Regions from separate parts of the Brucella sp. TWI432 genome, predicted to be linked through region 4. Evidence: riboswitches for the same ligand, from Rfam matches in the RefSeq annotation. Region 4 holds a riboswitch; each other region holds the start of a gene.

Region 1 (5,278 bases), on a different contig from region 4:
GGCCTTTTCCAACGAACAAACCAGTGAGATCAATCGCTTCACTCAATGATCCGCCGCCATTGTTACGCAGATCAATCAGAATGCCATCCACTTTTTCCTGCTTAAGCTCGCCAAGAAGCTTTGCAACATCGCGGCTGGCACTTCTGTAGTCCTTTTCACCTTTTCGCCGCGCTTCAATATCTTCATAGAAGGCGGGAAGTGTAATGACACCAATTTTACGTGTTGCGGTGCCATCTTCTACAGACAAGACTTTCTTCTGAGCAGCCTGCTTTTCAAGGCTGATCTTATCGCGAACAAGACTGATAATCCTATGTTTACCGTCGGCCCCGGCTTCTGCAGGCAATATCTCAAGACGCACGATAGAGCCTTTGTCGCCGCGTATCAGTTTGACGACCTCATCAAGTCGCATCCCGACAACTTCCTTGATAGGCCCATCCTCGCCCTGGCCGACACCAACAATCCGATCACCAACCGCAAGCTTACCCGACAATTGCGCCGGACCACCCGCAGTCAACTCGCGAATGGTTGTAAAGTCGTCCCGATCCTGCAACACCGCGCCGATACCCACGAGGGAAAGCTTCATCGAAATATCGAATTCGGCGGCAGCATTGGCACCAAAGTAGTCTGTGTGCGGATCGACAGAGGTTGTATAAGCAGCCATAAAGAGTTGGAATACGTCGTCAGCTTTGGATTGTGACGCCCGTGAAAGTAAATTTTCATAGCGTTTGGTCAGCGTATCGCGAATAGCACTATCATCTTTGCCGGCAAGTTTCAGACGCAGCCAGTCATTCTTGACGCGCTTTCTCCAAAGATCATTGCGTTCCGCTTCCGTTTTGGGCCAAGATTCTTTCTTGCGATCGACCAGATAGCTCTCTTCTGCACTGAAATCGAACTTCTCATTGAGCAACTGCTCCGCATAAGACATGCGATCAGCAATGCGCTGGCTATAGATGTTAAAAATAGCAAACGGAATACTCAGATCCTGCCCCTCGATTGCATCATCAATCTGCGTGCTGCGCGTTTTGAAACTATCAATGTCAGATTGCAAAAAGATCAGCTTTTCAGGGTCGAGCATCTCGATAAAGCGATCCATGATTTTGGCTGACAATGCATCGTCTAATGGCACGGGCTTATAATGAAAACGCTGAAGAAATTCAGATGTCAGTTGAGCAGCCTGTGCCTGCTGTGGCAGCGGCTTTAGAACAGGCAGCGCACCAGCTTCTAGAGCGTTGGCAGGAGAAGCAATTGCGAGGATGAGGCAAAGAAAAGCAAATTTGATACGGAGCACGTCTATCCCGCTTTCGATTGGTGAGCATATGGCCGATGGACTATTTGAAATAATTACGGCTTTTTGGCAATCACCTATCCCAGCTTTGTGAGCACAGGTGGTTCAACACAGGCCAGAAAAGCGCGAAACGAATTACCAATGATCATGATTTAAAGATATAAACATTTCTTTATGTGATGTTGACAAGCGGCAACGCTTCCGCCAGACTGGCCATTGTTATGGTTCTTTCGTCAGATTTCAGACGGAAGCTAAGAGGGAAACCGGTGCGTTACAAACAATACCGGTGCTGCCCCCGCAACTGTAAGCGGTGAGCCTTGATCCATCATGCCACTGGAATGAAAATTCCGGGAAGGCGGATCAGAGTGCATCCCGAAAACGTGAAACAGTTTTCGGGTGAAGATGCGCGCTAAGGTGCTGACCCGCGAGCAAGGAGACCTGCCATGACAAATAACGTCCACGGGCGGGGTCTCCCGGAGTGTCGCATATCTGGTCGCTTTTTGGCGGCCTTCTATGCACATCTGCAAGCCCACGCCCCTTTCTATGTCGGGGTATATAGCTATGTCACAAACAACAATCGCCACAGCAACACTTGCTACCGCCACGCTGGGCGTGCCGCGCATTGGCCGTCATCGTGAGCTGAAATTCGCACTCGAAGCCTTCTGGTCCGGTAAGACGTCCGAGGTGGAACTGCTCGCAATCGCAAGCGCCCTGCGCGCCGCCAACTGGACAGAACAACGCGACCGCGGCATCACGAAAATCCCATCCAATGATTTTTCGCTTTACGATCATGTGCTCGATACTGCCGTGATGGTGGGGGCGATCCCCGCGCGCTATGGCTGGTCGGGCGGCGATATATCACTTCAAACCTATTTCGCCATGGCGCGTGGGAGCGAAGGCAAAACGCACAGTGATTGCAGCTGCAACCATCAGGGTAACGGCGTAACCGCGCTGGAAATGACCAAATGGTTCGACACCAATTATCATTACATGGTGCCAGAACTTGCCGACGATCAGAACTTCGCGCTTTCCTCACGCAAACCGGTTGAGCATTTTCTTGAGGCAAAAGCGCTGGGTATTCACACGCGCCCGGTCATTCTCGGGCCGGTGACCTTTCTGAAACTGGCAAAATCGACCGCAGCGGGTTTCAACCCGATAGCGCTGCTGCCGAAACTGCTGCCTGTTTATGAAGCGCTGTTGCAGGAACTGGCAAAGGCCGGAGCCGACTGGGTGCAGATTGACGAACCAGCGCTGGTTCTCGACCTCATCCCCAATGAACGTGCTGCCTTTGAACTGGCCTATCAGCGTTTGAGCACCGCAAGCCCGGTCAAAATCCTGCTTGCCAGCTATTTCGGAGACCTTGGCAGCAATCTCGAAACAGCGCTTGCCCTGCCGGTTGCGGGCCTGCACGTCGATCTTTTGCGTGGGGCAGACCAGCTTGCGGACGTTGTGAACAAAGCACGCAAAGATCAGGTGCTTTCGCTCGGCGTCATCGACGGTCGCAATATCTGGCGCGCCGATCTCAGCACGATCATCGATCGTATTCAGCCTGTGATCGACAAGCGCGGGCTGGAAACAATCGAAATCGCACCGTCCTGCTCGCTCTTGCATGTGCCGATTGATCTGGAGCTTGAAACCACTCTCGATGAAGAACTCAAAAGCTGGCTTGCATTCGCAGCGCAGAAGATCGACGAGCTTTCCATCATCGGACGCGCCCTGGCATCCGGCAAAAGCACTGTTCTATCCGAACTCAAGGCTGCAAGCGACGCGCTCGGCAGCAGAGCCCGATCACCCCGCGTGCATAATGCAGCCGTTAAACAGCGGATTGGAAACATCACAGAGGCACAGAAAAGCCGTCAGAGTGCTTTTGCAAAACGTCAGAAATTGCAAAATGCAAAGCTTGGTCTGCCCGCTTTTCCGACCACAACCATCGGTTCTTTTCCGCAGACCCCGGAAGTGCGCAAAGCGCGCGCAGCACACAACAAAGGCGAGATCAGCAGCGCCCAATATGAAGGTTTTATTCAGCGTGAGACGGAAGCCGCAATCCGCTGGCAGGAAGAAATCGGCCTTGATGTGCTGGTGCATGGCGAGTTTGAACGCAACGACATGGTGCAATATTTCGGTGAGCAGCTTTCGGGCTTTGCTTTCACCAAGCACGCATGGGTGCAAAGCTACGGCTCGCGCTATGTCCGCCCGCCCATCATTTTCGGCGATGTTTCGCGTCCTGAACCGATGACGGTGGCATGGTGGAAATATGCACAATCGCTGACCGACAAGCCGATCAAGGGTATGTTGACGGGCCCGGTCACGATCCTCAACTGGTCATTTGTCCGCGACGACATTCCACGCTCGGCAAGCTGCCGCCAGATTGCGCTCGCCATTCGTGACGAGGTACATGATCTGGAAGTTGCAGGCGCCACTATGATCCAGATTGATGAGGCCGCATTGCGTGAAGGTCTGCCGCTGCGCCGCGCCGATTGGGCACATTATCTTGACTGGGCCGTCGAATGTTTTCGCCTTTGCTCGACCGGCGTTGCCGATGAAACGCAGATCCACACCCACATGTGCTATTCGGAATTCAACGATATCATCGCGGCAATTGCCAATATGGATGCCGATGTGATTTCTATTGAAACGTCGCGCTCACGCATGGAATTGCTCGAAGCCTTCAAGACCTTCAAATATCCAAACGAAATCGGGCCGGGCGTCTATGATATTCATTCGCCGCGCGTTCCGAATGTCGGTGAGATGGCTGATCTGTTGCAACTCGCCCGCAAGCAGCTTTCCGATGGCCAGCTATGGGTCAATCCCGATTGCGGCCTGAAAACCCGCAAATGGGATGAGGTGCGCCCTGCCCTCGTCAATATGGTGGCGGCAGCGAAAGCGCTTCGTGCTAAACGAGCTTAGTGATGCAAGCCTGCGCCGGAAGTCCGGCGTAGGTTACCCTCCGTTCACGAGTGCCAGAATAAGCTGTTCAACATTGCCGCCGGATCCCATTTCAATGCGGTCGAAATCACGGCCCTGCTGACGCTGAACGGCGACCAGCGCATTGATACGGTTAATCAGTTCGCGGCGCATTTTCTGGCATTTCGGATCGTTCGGGATGGACAGTCCCACCGTTGTGCGGACGATCTCGCGCGTCATATCCTTGGCGGTCTCGCCATGGACAAGCTCGTGCTTGTAAATGCCGTCATAAAAGCGTTCCCAGTTTTCTTTCACTGGCGAGGAAAGCTTCAGTGATGGCTTGGGCAGCGTATAGGTGATCTTGAGTTTTGGCTTTGCTGATACAATCCGACAGCCATTGTTGGAATTGTCGAACTTGCGATCCCAGGTCAAGACAAAAGTTGTGTGCGCAATCACGCGGGATTTTCCGGCCTGTGGGCCACGCTCGCCAATGGATTCATAAAGCTGCGGGCCAGTGTGGCCGGAAATCGCATAAGCTTTTATAATTTCAACGGCTTTCCAGTCATCGTCTGCATAAGCCTGACCCGACAACACAACACCGGCAACAATTCCCAACACAGCTATGCGCACAACAACTCCAGGGCCAATCAGCGAAATCACTGCGTGAAAACTACAATATCATGAGTGTAAGCAGAAGCCCTTTTGCTCAGCTTTACGGATTGACTATATCTTCATGGTTTCGTAGTTATGAAGATATGAATAGAACTCACCCAATCGACCCCGGTGTCAAAACCCATCTCGCGGCCGACAAGGCAAGTGAATTTCTCAAAGCAATTGCCAACAATCACCGGCTTATGATTCTGTGTCGGCTGTACGGAGGAGAAAAGTCGGTGGGACAGCTTGCAGAGCTGATCGGCCTACGCGACTCGACCGTTTCACAGCATCTGGCTTTGTTGCGACGTGAGGGCATTATCGCCGGGCGACGTGACGGGCAGACGATATGGTATCGCGTTGAAAGCGATATAGCGCGGCAGGTGATGGCAGTGCTTTGCACAAATTTTCAGGTCCCGGCTGAATAGCCACGACCTG
Region 2 (5,278 bases), on a different contig from region 4:
TCTTTCACGCAACGACAATGTCACGATTTTCGTGTCGACCCATTTTATGAATGAGGCGGAACTGTGTGACCGGATCTCTTTGATGCATGCCGGTAAGGTGTTGATCAGCGACACGCCAAAAGCCATCACCGAAAGCCGCAACGCAGCGACACTTGAAGACGCTTTCATCGCATATCTTGAAGAAGCAATTGGCGAAACAGCGCCTAAAAAAGACGTTCAGGAGGCGGCGAAGGTTCAGCCTGAAAAGGTTGAGAATGACAAAAGGCCAAGCTCCAGCTGGTTACCAAATCCGCGGCGGATGCTGGCGTTCTCGCGGCGCGAGGCGTTGGAGCTCAAGCGCGACCCGATCCGCGCGACACTGGCTATTCTGGGCACTGTCATCCTGATGTTCGTGATCGGTTATGGTATCAATCTTGATGTCGAGGATCTGACATTCGCGGTTCTGGATCGTGACGATACGACAATCAGCCGGGATTACACGCAGCAACTTGCCGGTTCCCGCTATTTTATCGAAAAAGCACCCATTACTGATTATGATGATCTTGATCGGCGTATGCGTGAAGGTGAAATCAGTCTGGCGATTGAAATCCCACCGAATTTCGGCAGCAATGTCGCGCATGGTCGTTCTGTCGAAATTGGTGCCTGGATCGATGGTGCCATGCCGATGCGTGCGGAAACTGTGCGTGGTTATGTCCAGGGTATGCATGTCAATTGGCTGACGCAAAAGGCGCGCGAGCTTTATGGAAATGCTGCCGCTGTCGGGAATTTCAATCTGGAAATTCGATATCGCTATAATCCGGACGTGCAGAGCCTAGTGGCCATGGTGCCAGCGGTTATTCCGCTGCTTTTGCTGATGATCCCGGCCATGCTGGCGGTTCTCAGTGTCGTGCGCGAGAAGGAACTTGGCTCGATCATTAATTTCTATGTGACGCCGGTGACCAAGTTCGAGTTTCTGCTGGGCAAACAGCTGCCTTATATCGCGCTTGCCTTTATTAACTTCCTGATGCTGACGGCGTTTGCGGTTTTCATCTTCCGCGTGCCATTCACGGGCAGTTTCCTGACCTATGCCACGGCAGCGCTTCTTTATGTCATCATCACCACCGGTATGGGGCTGGTGATTTCGACCTTTATCAATAGCCAGATTGCGGCAATCTTCGGTACAGCATTGTTGACGCTCATTCCGGCAGTGCAATATTCCGGCATTATCGATCCGGTGTCATCTCTTCAGGGAGCAGGCGCCTTCATCGGCAAGATATATCCGACAACGTATTTCGTGACGATTTCGCGCGGGACTTTCTCAAAAGCGCTCGGCTTCTCTGATCTTGCCGGATCGTTCCTGCCGCTGCTGATCGCCATACCGGTTCTGACCGTTCTCGGTATTGTACTTCTCAAGAAGCAGGCGGGCTGAGATGCGAATTTCCAATATATTCCAGCTTGGCATCAAAGAACTGCGCGGATTGGCGCGCGATCCTATGCTTCTGCTGCTCATTGTCTATGCCTTCACGCTTGCGATTTACACGGCTGCAAAAGCCATGCCGGAAAATCTCAACAATGCAGCGATCGCAATTGTTGATGAGGATCAATCGCCGATTTCGGGACGTATTACGACTGCATTTTATCCGCCGTATTTTGTGCCTCCAAAGCTCATCTCATCGCATGAGATGGATAAGCGGATGGACACAGGGCTTGATACGTTCGCGCTCAATATTCCGCCAAATTTTCAGCGCGATCTGCTTGCCGGGCGTTCGCCGACGATCCAGCTGAATATCGATGCAACGCGCATGAGTCAGGCCTTCACCGGCGGCGGTTATGTTCAGTCGATTGTCTCAAGTGAAGTGAACGAGTTTCTCAATCGCTATCGTGGGGACACGCAAACGCCGGTTGGACTTAACTTACGTGCGCGCTTCAATCAGGATCTGAACAAAGGCTGGTTTGGTGCGATCACCAATGTCATCTCATCAGTGACCATGCTTTCGATCATCCTGACTGGTGCAGCTCTTATCCGGGAACGCGAGCATGGCACAATCGAACATCTGCTGGTTATGCCGGTGACGCCACTTGAGATCATGATCTCCAAGATATGGTCGATGGGGATGGTGGTGCTGGTGGCAACGGCTTTTTCGCTTATTGTGGTTGTGCAGGGTATTCTGGCCGTGCCGATTAATGGCTCGCTGACGCTGTTTTTAGCGGGTGCTGCGTTGCAGCTTTTTGCAACCACCAGCCTTGGCATTTTTCTTGCAACGATTGCCGGTTCCATGCCGCAGTTCGGGCTTTTGCTTATGCTGGTTCTGTTGCCTCTTCAGGTGCTTTCCGGTGGTACAACGCCGCGCGAAAGCATGCCGGAAATTATCCAGAATATCATGCTGGCAGCGCCCAATACGTATTTCGTGATGTTAGCGCAATCGGTGCTGTTCCGCGGTGCGGGACTGAGTGTCGTATGGCCGCAATTGCTGGCTATGATTGTCATCGGAAGCGTTCTTTTCTTCTTTGCGCTTCGTCGTTTCCGCGATTTTCTGAGATAAAAATCTATATAATTCAACCATCTCAATCGCTTTGCTCCGAATGTGATTCAGAAGGGGCACATTGTTGCAGTTGATAATTTACTGCGGCCTTGCTATCGCTCTTAAAGGACATGGTTCCGCCTTCACGGCGGATGAAAAGGGAACACGGTGAGATCTTGCGATCAATGCCGTGACTGCCCCCGCAACTGTGACCGGAGAGTCGTCCTCTCATGATTTGTATCATGATACAGCCACTGAAGTTTCAGGCTTTGGGAAGGTGGAGGTTCGATGAAGACCCGGAAGTCAGGAGACCTGCCATATCCAGTCACCCATGGCTGACACGAGGGGTGTTCAGTCGCGGCCGTCCGTAGCGGTGACATTGTGAAATGTTGCCGTGGGACACAGACAAGGGGGCACCCTGATTTCTGGCGCTTGCGGTGAGTCAAAGCTTGCGTGCAGGAAGAATAAATATATGCAAACTCTCAAATTATCGGCGTTTCTCGCATCGGGTCTTCTGTTTGCCATGCCACTTGATGCAAGAGCACAAGACAATGAAGACGGGATTGTGCTCGATACGATTGTGGTTACACCGCTTCGCAGGGCGACGTCGCTGCAACGCTCAACCTCCTCTGTGACGGTGATCGATAAAGCTGATATCGAACGATCCGCAGCCCCTGATCTGCAATCCCTTTTGCAATATTATCCGGGTATTTCGATTACCACCAATGGCGGGCAGGGTTCGTCATCCAGTCTCTATATACGCGGCATGTCGTCCAAGCAGACGGTGGTGCTGGTCAATGGTGTACGCACGGCCTCCGCCACAACTGGCGCAACAGCGCTGGCCAATATTCCATTGATGTCTATTGATCGCATTGAGATTGCCAAAGGTGTGCATTCTTCGCAATATGGCGCGGATGCGATGGGCGGCGTTATCAATATCATCACCAAACAGGGCGGCGCCTGTGGCGAACGTTCCTTCTGTGGGAGTGTGAGCACGGGCGTTACCCATCCATGGGGTGGATATGCATCTGCTTCGCTGCAGGGACGCAGCCAAGACGGTATCGACTATGCCTTTGGTGCCGCTGTGACCGGTACACAGGGATATAATTTCACGACGCCTGAAGCTTTTGGCTATGAGCCGGACCGCGATGGTTTTCTGCAGGGCGCGTTTAATTTCGCGCTCTCCAAAGATTTCGATTGGGGCAGGATTTATACAGATGGTTTGTTGAGCCGCGGGCGCAATCAATATGATGGAAAAGCGCCGTCTTTCAACGAAGCCTATACCACGGCTTTCAATGGCAAGATCGGAGTGCGCATTGATCATACGGATGACTGGTCATCAACGATTGAAGTCAGTTCCGGGCTCGATCACAGCCGGAATTTTCGCAAAGGTGTGAGTGGTTCTGATCGGTTTGAAACCACGCGCTACGGTGTTTACGTCTCGACGGAAAAGCAGTTTGAAACGGGTGATTTTAGCCATACCCTGACGGGCGGCGTTGAAGCTTATCGCGAGGATGTCAATGCAACCGTGTCTTATGCTGAAACCAGCCGAGACCTGGCGGCAGTCTTTGGGCAATATTCGCTGGAATATGATGCGCTGCGGTTTGATGGTGGTGTTCGCTACGATCACAATGAGCAGTTCGGTGATGTCGTCACTTATAATCTTGGCGCGAGCTACGAAATTGTGCCTGATCTGGTGCTGCGCTCATCATTCGGTACGGGTTTCCGTGCGCCGACATTTAATGAGCTTTATTATCCCGGCTATGCCAATCCTGATTTGCAACCGGAAAAATCCCGCTCTTACGAGGTTGGTCTGAACTGGCAGGTCACAGACAAAACAAGCGTTGATATGGCGTTTTATCAAACATGGCTGCGTGATGCGATTATGAATACCAAAGGCGCAGACCGTAAAAGCCGACCCTATAATGTTGCGCATGCTCAGATTACCGGGTTTGAGGCAACGCTTGTGCATCGATTTAATGACATATGGGGCATCAAAGGGTCTATTGATCTGAAGCGTCCGATTGATGAGGATTCGGATAATGATCTGGTCTATCGGGAGCGTGTCAAAGCGACAGCCGAGGTTAATTACAAGCCGGTCGACAAGCTCGATCTCACAGCACGACTGCGTTATGGTGGTTCGCGTTTTGCCGATGCTGACAATACGATCAAGCTTGATCCTTATTTGACGGCAGATTTCATCGCACTCTATGACATCGATACCCAGTCTCAGCTTAAAGTTTCGGTCGAAAATATCTTTAACAAGGATTATCAGACGACGTCGGGTTACAATGCACCGGGGCGCAGCTTTACTATTGGCCTGACGCGGAATTTCTGATTGCGGATCATGTGGGCGAATAAACGGCTATTGGCATCGAAAATCAGGCTCGGTCTGTTGGCCGGCCTGTTTCTGGCTGGCCTTCATCCGGCGTTGGCACAGGAGAAGCCCAAGCGCGTGGTGTCGATCAATGTTTGCACAGATCAGCTCGCCATGTTGCTGGCGGATGATACGCAGTTGCAATCGGTATCCTATCTTTCGCGTGATCCGCTTTTGTCGGTGATGACCGCGAAAGCGCAGCAATTGCCGGTCAATCACGGACAGGCGGAAGAGGTTTTTCTTGCGAAACCCGATCTGGTGCTGGCAGGCACATTTTCCTCGCGCGCGACTGTTGGACTGTTGCGCGAGCTGGGTGTTCGGGTTGAGGAATTTGCTCCTGCACGGTCTTTTGAAGATATTCGCGCGCATATGAAGCGGATGGGGGCATTGTTGGGCCGGG
Region 3 (5,278 bases), on a different contig from region 4:
CGCCTCTTCCGGTTTCTCGCTCTCATCAATCAATGCTGTGCAATAATTGAGAAAGCGGGACGTATTGGCAGCCCCGCCCTCAATTAAATATTGCCAGAGCGCATCGCGCTCCGGTGCGGAAATGGTGGAGAACCGTTCAAGCCCATAATCAGGCTTATCATCACCTGGCAACACCGCAATTTTAATGCCGAGCGAAACAGCACAGGCATGAAGCGCCTCAAGCCCATAAGGCCAATAGGTCTCGCCACCAATAATCCGCACAACAATAAGCTTCGCATGTTGTGCCGTGCGCTCAATATAAGCATCGACCGACATGGGATGTGTCAGGCTCAGGAAATTGGCGAGCCGGAGACTTGGCCCTTCTTTCACAAGCTTGTAGGCGTGAGAAAGACTGGCCAATTCCGTATCGGCGGCGGAAAGGAACAAGATATCGCCCGGCGTCTGACCGAGGTCGACGGCCTCATTGCCGTCGCTGATCGTTCCCTTCTGGGCAAGTAAGAGATGCATTACGAGGTCGCATCTTTCACGGCTTTGATGATCGCCTGTTCATCAATCTCATGCAGACCAATGACGACAAGACGCGTATTGCGCACTTCATCCTTACCCCATGGGCGGTCGAAATAATGCTCAATACGCGGACCAACGGCCTGCACAACCAGACGCATCGGCTTCCCCGGCACATCGACAAAGCCTTTGAGACGCAGAACATCATGTTCCGCAATCACAGCCTTTAGCTTCTCGGTAAATGCCTTCGGATCAGCAACCGAGCCCGCTTCAACGACAAAGCTTTCAAACTCATCATGATCATGCTCATGGCCATCAGCATGGTGGATTTCATGATGCGACTTGCGGTTGGCAATATCGTCTTCCGTCCCCACTCCAAGGCCGAGCAATACGTCTGCACCAAGCTTGCCAAAGCTTGCTGGCACCATGTTGACGCGACGCGTTGAGCGTTCAGCCACATCGGCCTTCACGCTATCGAGTTTCGACGGATCAACGAGATCGGCCTTATTGAGAACAATCAGGTCAGCTGCATGAATCTGATCCTCAAAAAGTTCCTCTAAAGGGCTTTCATGATCAAGAGATTCGTCCGCTGCGCGCTGTGCATCCACCTTATCGTGGTCATCCGCAAAACGACCTTCGGCAACGGCAGCGGCATCGATAACCGTCACCACGCCATCGACTGTTACCTGCGTCTTGATTTCAGGCCAGTTGAAAGCTGCGACCAGCGGCTGCGGCAGTGCCAAACCGGATGTCTCAATCACAATATGATCGGGGCGGTCCGCACGGTCCAAAAGCTTGGTCATGGTCGGAATGAAATCATCAGCAACGGTGCAGCAGATGCAGCCATTGTTGAGTTCGATCACGTCTTCCTCACGGCAGCTTTCAATGCCGCAGCCTTTGAGAATTCCACCATCGACGCCCAGATCGCCAAACTCATTGATGATAAGCGCAATACGCTTGCCATTGGCATTTTCCAGCAGATTACGGATCAGTGTCGTCTTGCCGGAACCTAAGAATCCGGTGATCACCGTTGCTGGAATTTTCTGTCCCTGCATCAAATTAACCCTTCATTTTGAGCGACAGACCTGCCGCCATGAAATAAACTTCATCTGCCACTGATGCCACAGCCTGATGCAAAAACCCGGCTGAATCGCGAAACGCGCGCGCCATCCGATTTTCCGGCACAATGCCTAAACCAACTTCGTTGGAAACGAAAACAACCGGACCTGAAAGCTCAGGCAATGCCGCTATCAGCGTCTCAGTTTCAGCAGCGATATTCTGCTCTGCCATCATCAGATTGGTGACCCAGAGCGTCAAGCAATCGACCAGCACAAAGCGGTCATGCCGCACGCATTTTTCAAGCGCGCCCACAAGGTCGAGTGGCTCCTCCACCGTCTGCCATTCACGCCCGCGACGATCGCGGTGAATGGAGATGCGGCTTTCCATTTCTTTGTCGAATGCGCGCCCTGTCGCAAGATAGACGGGTTGAAGACCTGAGCCTTCAACCAGTTTCTCCGCATAAGACGACTTACCGGATCGGGCTCCGCCAAGAACGAACGTGATTTTTGCATTTTCATTTCGTGGCAGAGCCATGCCTATCAGCCTTCAATATCCGACTTTGCATAGGCCTGAATAAACCAGCCCAGCGCAAGACCAATCACTGCCCACATGAACAGGTTTGTTGCAAGCGATGCGACGGCATATTGCGAAGCAAGCAGCGCTGGAATTGGTGATGCAATATCGTGCGGATGCGGTGCACCATAAAGATGTGGGGAGATAATCAGCACCAGTCCAAGGATTTTAGAAACAATCTCAGCACGCAAAACCAGCAGATAGATGCCGACACCACTCAACACCACGGTCAAGATCCACCAGAGCTGACGCTGCGCCAGATCGGCGGCAGGCATCGCAGGCAATTCCGGCGAAAGCCCTAAAGCTGGCAGGAAAGCGACCGCAAAAAAGCCGGCTATCCCCCAGAGGATACCATTCTGCGGTGTAATACGGCGACCGAGAAGAAGCGCAACCCCACCCAGAAGCAGGGCAAAACCTGCACCGGCCACGAGATTGGCAAGCAATGTGTTGCCAAGACGACCGAACGGCAGTTCAGCGCCCTCTTCTTCTTCGCCATCACTGGCAGCCACCGCAGCATGGTCGTGTGGCGCAGCCGCTTCGGCGTCACCATGGCTATGACCGCCACCGGCGTCTTCATAAGTTTCCGCCTGAATGATCAACGGAACGGTTTTCAAATACATGGCAGGCGTCACGAGAAGCCCTGCCAGAAGGCCAGCAGCAAGCGTGGCCAGAAGATAACGGATCAACATTTCATTCCCTCAACAGCAATCCCGCTTCGATGATTGTCCCCCATCGAGCGCTGCTTATTTCCTGTTTTAAAAGCTAAAGGCTTAGTGGCAGGGAAAACCGTATGAATGACGCGTGTCATGCGCCGAATCATGCAGCATATCAGAATGGGCTATCCCAACGCCGTAAATCAGAAATGCGCCGAGCATGAGCGACACCACTGCCGTTCCAAGACGAGCAGCAAGGGAGAGAGGGAGTGTATTGGAAAGTGTATTTTCGTTACGCGCAGCCATGACAACCTCCGTGCAGGCAGCAGGGAAAACCTCCCAGGGGGTGCGGACATAATGTCCTTCACGCAACAGGCAGGTCTCCTGGCTCACGGGTCGTGGGGAGTGATGCACCTTCCCAGAAACGCTGATGTTTCCAGTGGTTGCCAGTTGCCCGGCTTGCCTCATCCCTCTCCGCTCTACAGTCGCGGGGTCGGCTGCGATAAAGACGCCCGGATTGGGTCCGTCCGTCGCATTCCCTTTTTGGTATCGCCGGGATTCGTTCCGGCAAAGACCTATTGCATAAAGTGACATTAGGCGTTCACTGTTGCGGCGTCAATCGAGTGCAAACAACCCGTCAATATCAAGGCAGGACTCAAGGCCATCAGCCAGTTCATCAAGCGCGGTTTCAATGCTTTCGCGATAGTTCCCACCTGAACCGCACACACCGAGCCCCGCCAGAAATCTATGCCGGAACGCATCTGCACTGAAAGCACCATGCAGATAAGTCCCCATGATACGTCCGCTCGCAGAAACGGCACCATCATCATGATCACCGATCCGCGAAAATGGCCGGATCACATCAGGGCCAGTGGTACGCCCGATATGAATCTCATAGCCATCAAGCTTAGCATCATAAAGCTGTGAGTGCGCCACAACATTGCGCACGACTTTCTCCGGCTCCATCATGGTTTCGACGTCCAGCAGTCCCAACCCGTCGATGTCGCGCACCTGTCCCTCGATACCGTCCGGGTCGCTGATCCGTTTGCCGAGCATCTGAAACCCGCCGCAAATGCCAAGCACATGCCCGCCGCGCCGCACGTGAAGCTGCAAATCGCGCTCCCAGCCGTTTTCACGAAAGGCAATCAGATCGGCAATCGTCGATTTCGTCCCCGGCAAAACCACAAGCCCTGCATCATGCGGCAGTGGTTGGCCGGGCGGAACCATCACAACTTCAACCTCACACTCCGCTTTCAGCGGATCAAGATCATCGAAATTCGCAATGCGCGGCAACATGGGAACTGCCACTTTCAACGCCTTGGCATCACCCCGCGTTGCGCGTTCCAGCACCACCGAATCCTCCGCAGGCAAACGCGACACGGCTTTAAGCCACGGCACGACACCAAACGATCGCCAGCCCGTAAAACGGGTAATTGCCTCAAGACCATCATCAAACAGCGAAACATCGCCACGAAACTTGTTGATCAGAAAGCCACGCACCATGGCACGGTCTTCTTCGGCCAGAATTGCATGCGTTCCGACCAGTGATGCAATCACTCCGCCCCGATCAATATCTCCCACCAGCACCACCGGCACATTTGCACGTGTGGCAAAGCCCATATTGGCAATATCACCGGCGCGCAGATTAATTTCGGCAGGCGACCCCGCCCCTTCAATCAACACCAGATCAGCACCTTCACTGATAAGATCAAAGGATTCCATCACCGCGGCCATCAGCTGCGGCTTCAATAGTTGATAATAACGCCCGCGCGCCTCGCCACGCACTTTTCCCTGCACAACGACCTGACTGCCCATATCGGTCTGTGGTTTTAGCAGAACCGGGTTCATATGCACCGATGACGGCACACCGCACGCCAGAGCCTGAAGCCATTGCGCGCGACCAATCTCACCGCCATCCTCGCTGACGGCTGCATTGTTTGACATATTTTGCGGCTTGAAGGGCCAGACTTTCAGCCCCCGATTGCGTGCCAGACGGCAAAGACCGGCAACAAGCACGCTTTTGCCGACATCCGAACCCGTTCCCTGAAACATGATTGCGCGTGTCATGCGAGCTTGCCTATCCCAAGTTTATGCCACTGGCAATCACCAGCGATTGCGGCAAGCTTATATGCAAAAATGCGCATCAGTTTATTACAAAAGTGAGCAACATTATTCCAAAGCAGCGTTGGCAGCCGCGCGTCATTGTGATCTAGTCGCTTCAGGAGGATGCGGTGCTCATAGGGAGGAAACCATGGATACTGCCGACCAGAACCAGTTTGAACTCAACGAGGATCAGCGCGCCATTCAGGATATGGCCCGCGGCTTTGCATCCGATTGCGTTGCGCCTTATGCACTGCAATGGGATCGCGAGAGACATTTCCCGATTGACGTCATAAAAGAAACCGGCCCACTCGGCATGGGCGGCATCTACGTTCGCGAAGACGTGGGCGGATCAGCACTCAAGCGCTCAGACGCGGTCCTTATTTTCG
Region 4 (5,278 bases):
AGAAAGCCTTTGGTGCTGCTCTCCTTTATGATCAGTGCATTGACGCTGGCAGGGTGTGGACATTCAGGACCGGCAAATGTGAGCGGCGTCCGTCGCGTGCTCGGAACTGATTTGCTCGGCGCACGTGGCGCAACTGACGCGGATCAGCGAAAGATAGACCGCACAATCGTTCGAGGCTGCGCCGGTGGCGTCTGGTCGAAAGATGAATGTGCAAAGCATGATAAGAAATGAGGATGCACTTTTAATGGGTGAAGACATTAAATGGCTGATCGGAACAGCGATCACTCTCTGCCTTTTTTTCGGCGGGGCGCTGCTGACGGCGTTTCGTTCCCTTTCGTCGTCCATCAAGGTCGGCGATGATCAATTGCATGATCGCGTAAATCGAGTACGTGATGAGTATGTCAAGCGAGTTGATTTAGACGATCACGTGCGGCAGTTGCGCGAGGGTATGAAGGAAATGCGTGACGAAACGCGCGAAGGCTTGAAAGAGACAAATAAGCGCCTTGATCAGGTGCTTGCCGTCTTGGCGCAAGATAAGAAATGATAAAACCGTCCCAATCGATGGGGCCTTTTCCATTTAAATTTTGCCAGTCTATGTTGATAAAGTGGCTCTCAAATCAGCTGAAGCACGAATCAAGGCTACCTTTCAGGAGGCAAGGCGAGTTGAGCAGAGCAAGCAGCAAGAATATCAACGTAGGATGTCACGAGGGAATCGACCCGAATGTACGGTAGGCCGAAAATATACATAACGGGCGCTTCCTGTTCTGGTGTCTCTACGCTCGGTTCGGCGTTGTCAAAATTGTACGAAACACCGCAAGTTGACGTTGATGATTTCTACTGGATGCCGACCGATCCGCCGTTCAGCGTGAAACGCCCATTTGAGGAGCGGGTGCGCCTGATCGCCGAACGGCAAAGTACAGCTGACGGGTGGATATTGACCGGCTCCTTCATCGGCTGGGGAGAAGCCCTGATCCGTGACGTCGATCTGATTGTCTTTCTTTACACACCTTCCGCCATCAGACTGCAACGTCTCGACCAACGAGAGGCGGCGCGCCACGGTGATCGCATTCGCCCCGGCGGCGACATGCACGAAGCGCATTTAGCATTTCGGGAATGGGCATCAGGTTATGATGACCCCGACTTCGCCGGACGGAATCTCGCTCAACATGAACGCTGGCTTGGCCAGCAAACGGCTCCGACTCTTACACTGCAAGGCGAGAAGCCAACAGATGAGCTGGCAGGTGCGGTATACAACGAATTTGAGCGCATCCTTAAGAGGGCGGCAGGTTAACTGCGTTAGATATGTCGTGAGGTTTTTGATAGTGTTTATGCGGCATTTCCAAGTTGTTTGACCTTGAAATCTGCTTTTACGGAATTGAGGTGTTGTTTATTAGCAATTCTTCAAAAGGCATAGTGAGCTCTGCCTGCATTCATTTGAGCAATATCAAATCGCAAGCAAGATGGACGATTCCCATGAAAGCTGAGAGCGTTTTCTCGCATCGCGGTGCGATCCTGCTGAAATTTTTGATTCTGTTGAAGAAGCATTCAATCTGATAGCGCTCCTTGTAGAGTCCCAATTTATTGTAGGTATGAAACACGTCGGAAAATATATCCACATAACGCGCCACATTATGCGCCACATAGTTATCAAGAATGATGCTGAAAGCCCGCAAAATATGGGCTTTATAGATAGCGGTGAAGCGACCCGTCCGTACCATCTAATCTAAAATCACATTAATTCTGGGTCTTTACGCACTATTTTGAGTGCAACGTTTCTGTTTGGAACCAAATCCACCATTGATCATTGGCCTATTGTATAGGTTTCGAGGCAGGAGGAGGTTTGATCCGTGAAACAGCTAAACCCGGATGAAGCAAGGCAGGGCCGGGAGGGGAAGCCGGTTCTTATCATTTTGCTGATCAGTCTTGTTGCGGCTGCGGTAGTCTGGGTGCTCGTTGAAATATTTGGCAGCGTCATTGCGCCTGAAGTGCCTTCCAACAGTGAGCGTTCCGTTTCTCCTGCTGCAACGCAAACTAAGCCGCCAGCATCAGCAGAATGATCCGAGCAGATATCTGCCGTCTTTTGAGGACGGCTTAGTGATTGCTCGATGAGCCATGAAAAAGTGTTGCCGAATAAACCGTGTTTTGAGCTTGAAAGTTATCTTGATAATTTTCCAATGCAATTTTCAGAGAGCACAAAAATTGCATTGAAAGTATGTGAGCTCGTAGTGGCAACGCCAAGTTTATATTTTTTGAAACGTGCTCAACTGTTCTCTAAGGCGCGCAAGATTGCGTCCTTTAAGTTGAGGCGATGTTTGCGTAAATTTGTTTCCTCTTCTTCGCTGACCGGCGAAATTCTGGTTTCGGCGCGATGAATACGGTCGTTGATTGAGTCATATTCTTCAAGAATGCGCGCAAATTTTGGGTCTGCACTTTTTAAAGCATGGATGGCGCTGAGCTTGTCAGGAAATTCTTCACCCAGTGTATGTGGAGTGTTGGACATGATTTTCTCCTTTTATGAAGGCACTTTGGCAACAGGGAAATGAAGTATCATTGATTCCGATCAATATGGATGTTTATCCGCGCTGCCAGTAGGGCCGCCCTATCTGCGTATGACATCACAGATTTTCATCCATACCACGAACCAAGATATAATTGTCCACGCAGCCAGGAGTGTCTTGCGCTTAATCGTACCCAGAACGCTCGCTCTATCTTCTCGTTTTTATGAATGCCATTCTCGAAAAGGCGGTTCTCAGTTTTCCTGGACATGCTTTAACTATAAAGCCAGCCAGCTCGCTTGACGCGGCTGGTATCGGGACGTAATAGAGTTACGACGGTTCCCCGACCGAGAGCGAAGGGGATTAATAGGGAACACGGTGAGGACGACCCAAAAGGGACCGAGACCGTGGCTGCCCCCGCAACTGTAAGCGGATGCTGTTCATCCTCGTGACGCTGTCAAGGCGTTATGCCACTAAGCCCACAATGGCTCGGGAAGGCAGATGAACGGCCTATATTCGCGAGCCAGGAGACCTGCCGTCTAACGTAGTCCATTGTCACGGGCGGGGATGCCCGGAGCAGGAGTTGGTTATGACAGCTTTTCGCGTCGCAAGACGTTGTTTCCTATTGTCATTCATATCCTCGGATATGTCCGTTCACTTCAGGCGCCGGACCGGTTCCGCCGTTTGACGCGGCCATTTCTCACATTTCTTTCGGGGATAAAAATGAAACTTTCAGATCAGGCGCCTTTGGGCGCACTCTTGGCTGCTGCCGCCCTTTTCGTAACGAGCTTTGCGAGCAATGCTTTCGCTGCCGATACCACTTACCCGCTAACGCTCAAGAATTGTGGCCGCGATGTAACCTTTAAACACGCACCTGAGCGTGCGGTTGCCGTGGGGCAGAGCAGCGCCGAAATCATGTATCTGCTCGGCCTTGGCGACAAGATGGTCGGCACCGCCGTTTGGATCGGGCCGGTTCTCAAAGGCTATGAAGAAGCCAATGCCAAGGTGAAACGTCTTGCGGATAACGATCCGAGCTTTGAAAGCGTGCTTGCTGAAAAGCCGGATATGGTGGCTGCGCAGTTTCAGTGGCATGTGGGTCCTGAGGGCATTGTTGCAAAGCCTGAACAGTTTGAAGAACTGGGAATTCCGGTTTACACCGCGCCAGCCGATTGTGTAGGCAAGGATAATTCCGGCGGCGGTGATGGCGTACGTCACACCGTTTTCTCGATGGATCTTATCTATCAGGAAGTTGAAGAACTCGCGCAGATTTTCAACGTGCAGGATCGTGGTGCACAGGTTGTCGCTGATCTGAAAGCGCGCGAAGAAGCGGCTCGCAAGAAGGTTAGCTCTGTCGAAGGCAAGCTTTCTGCTGTGGTGTGGTTCTCCAGTGCCGAACTTGATATTGATCCCTATGTCGCGGGCAAAAATGGTGCTCCGGCCTACATTCTGAAAACGCTCGGCATCGATAATATCATTGATAGCGAAGAGGAATGGCCGACAGTCGGCTGGGAAACAATCGCCAAAGCCAATCCGACGATGATTGTTGCTGGAACGATGGATCGTCGTCGTTTTCCTGCCGATGATGTTGCAGTCAAGCGGGAGTTTTTGAAGACTGATCCGGTTGCAAGCCTCATGCCCGCCGTTAAGGAAGGCCATGTTTTTGATATGGATGCGCAGGCCATGAACCCGACCATTCGCACCATCGAAGGCATTGAAACACTGGCTGATGCAATTGCCGCCTCGGGTCTGAATAAATGACAATGCGCGCAGCCACGGGGCAATTATTAAAGTCAAAAGGGACGAGCGGCAGGGTGCTGTTTGCAACCTTGGCACTTGTTTTGTTACTTTTTGCCTTGTGGCTGGGCGCAGCCATTGGCGAAACACCGATACCTCTCGATGTGGTGGCGAAAACCATTGCTAATCGCGTCTGGAATGCCGGTTATCCGCTTGAGCTGATTGATGAAGGTATCGTGTGGAGTTATCGGCTGAGCCGCGCGGTTGTGGCGGCCTGTTGTGGTGCAGCGCTGGCGATGTCTGGCGTGGTCTTGCAGTCGCTCCTGCGCAATTCATTGGCAGATCCCTATATTCTGGGCATTTCAGCTGGTGCTTCGACCGGCGCGGTTGCTGTGGCAATTCTTGGCATTGGTGCAGGTATGCTTTCGCTGTCGTTGGGGGCATTTATCGGTGCAATCATTGCGTTTGTGCTGGTGTCCCTACTGGCGTTGCGGGCGGGCCATGGCAACAGCGCCATCATCCTGGCAGGCATTGCAGGTTCACAGCTTTTCAACGCGTTAACATCTTTTATTGTGACCAAGGCTGCAAATGCCGAGCAGGCGCGTGGCATCATGTTCTGGCTTTTGGGCAATTTGTCCGGGGTGCGCTGGCCTGACGTGGCCCTTGCGCTGCCTGCCTGTATGATCGGGCTTGCGATTTGTCTTTGGCATGCACGTGCGCTCGACGCCTTCACTTTTGGAACGGAATCAGCGGCATCGCTTGGAATTCCTGTGCGCCGCGTCTACGCCGTTTTGATTGGTGTCAGCGCCATGATGACGGCGGTGATGGTTTCCATCGTCGGCTCCATTGGCTTTATAGGTCTGGTCATTCCACATGCAGCACGCATGGTGGTCGGTGTTCGACATGGACGTCTGTTGCCCGCAGCGGCTCTGATTGGAGCGATTTTCATGATTATCGCAGATGTTCTGTCTCGCATCATCATCCCCGGTCAGGTTTTGCCGATTGGGGTCATAACAGCTCTGTTCGGCGCACCGGCATTTGCATTCCTG

What was found. A riboswitch is a leader RNA that binds a small molecule or an ion and turns the genes downstream of it on or off. The one in region 4 is predicted to bind cobalamin.
Region 1: linked by a shared signal. The riboswitch ahead of metE (5-methyltetrahydropteroyltriglutamate--homocysteine S-methyltransferase) and the one ahead of ABE527_RS10095 (ABC transporter substrate-binding protein) in region 4 are both predicted to bind cobalamin.
Region 2: linked by a shared signal. The riboswitch ahead of ABE527_RS05925 (TonB-dependent receptor domain-containing protein) and the one ahead of ABE527_RS10095 (ABC transporter substrate-binding protein) in region 4 are both predicted to bind cobalamin.
Region 3: linked by a shared signal. The riboswitch ahead of ABE527_RS06095 (CbtB domain-containing protein) and the one ahead of ABE527_RS10095 (ABC transporter substrate-binding protein) in region 4 are both predicted to bind cobalamin.

What each region holds. Positions count from the first base shown of each region.
Region 1 is NZ_JBDJNL010000015.1:31,079-36,356, reverse strand. It holds gene ABE527_RS16925 (carboxy terminal-processing peptidase) at 1-1,288, opposite strand, end outside; cobalamin riboswitch at 1,491-1,745, shown strand; gene metE (5-methyltetrahydropteroyltriglutamate--homocysteine S-methyltransferase) at 1,847-4,192, shown strand; gene ABE527_RS16915 (DUF922 domain-containing Zn-dependent protease) at 4,226-4,813, opposite strand; gene ABE527_RS16910 (ArsR/SmtB family transcription factor) at 4,945-5,268, shown strand.
Region 2 is NZ_JBDJNL010000002.1:173,597-178,874, forward strand. It holds gene rbbA (ribosome-associated ATPase/putative transporter RbbA) at 1-1,408, shown strand, start outside; gene ABE527_RS05920 (ABC transporter permease) at 1,410-2,522, shown strand; cobalamin riboswitch at 2,617-2,835, shown strand; gene ABE527_RS05925 (TonB-dependent receptor domain-containing protein) at 2,974-4,839, shown strand; gene ABE527_RS05930 (ABC transporter substrate-binding protein) at 4,870-5,278, shown strand, end outside.
Region 3 is NZ_JBDJNL010000002.1:215,453-220,730, reverse strand. It holds gene cobN (cobaltochelatase subunit CobN) at 1-507, opposite strand, end outside; gene cobW (cobalamin biosynthesis protein CobW) at 507-1,559, opposite strand; gene cobU (bifunctional adenosylcobinamide kinase/adenosylcobinamide-phosphate guanylyltransferase) at 1,564-2,097, opposite strand; gene ABE527_RS06100 (CbtA family protein) at 2,103-2,825, opposite strand; gene ABE527_RS06095 (CbtB domain-containing protein) at 2,907-3,095, opposite strand; cobalamin riboswitch at 3,147-3,383, opposite strand; gene ABE527_RS06090 (cobyric acid synthase) at 3,405-4,856, opposite strand; gene ABE527_RS06085 (isobutyryl-CoA dehydrogenase) at 5,041-5,278, shown strand, end outside.
Region 4 is NZ_JBDJNL010000005.1:87,492-92,769, reverse strand. It holds gene ABE527_RS10125 (lipoprotein) at 1-231, shown strand, start outside; gene ABE527_RS10120 (hypothetical protein) at 245-544, shown strand; gene ABE527_RS10115 (ATP-binding protein) at 722-1,291, shown strand; partial or broken gene ABE527_RS10110 (IS5-like element IS711 family transposase) at 1,431-1,591, opposite strand; gene ABE527_RS10105 (hypothetical protein) at 1,848-2,057, shown strand; gene ABE527_RS10100 (HP1242/YdcH family protein) at 2,261-2,500, opposite strand; cobalamin riboswitch at 2,815-3,049, shown strand; gene ABE527_RS10095 (ABC transporter substrate-binding protein) at 3,219-4,253, shown strand; gene ABE527_RS10090 (FecCD family ABC transporter permease) at 4,250-5,278, shown strand, end outside.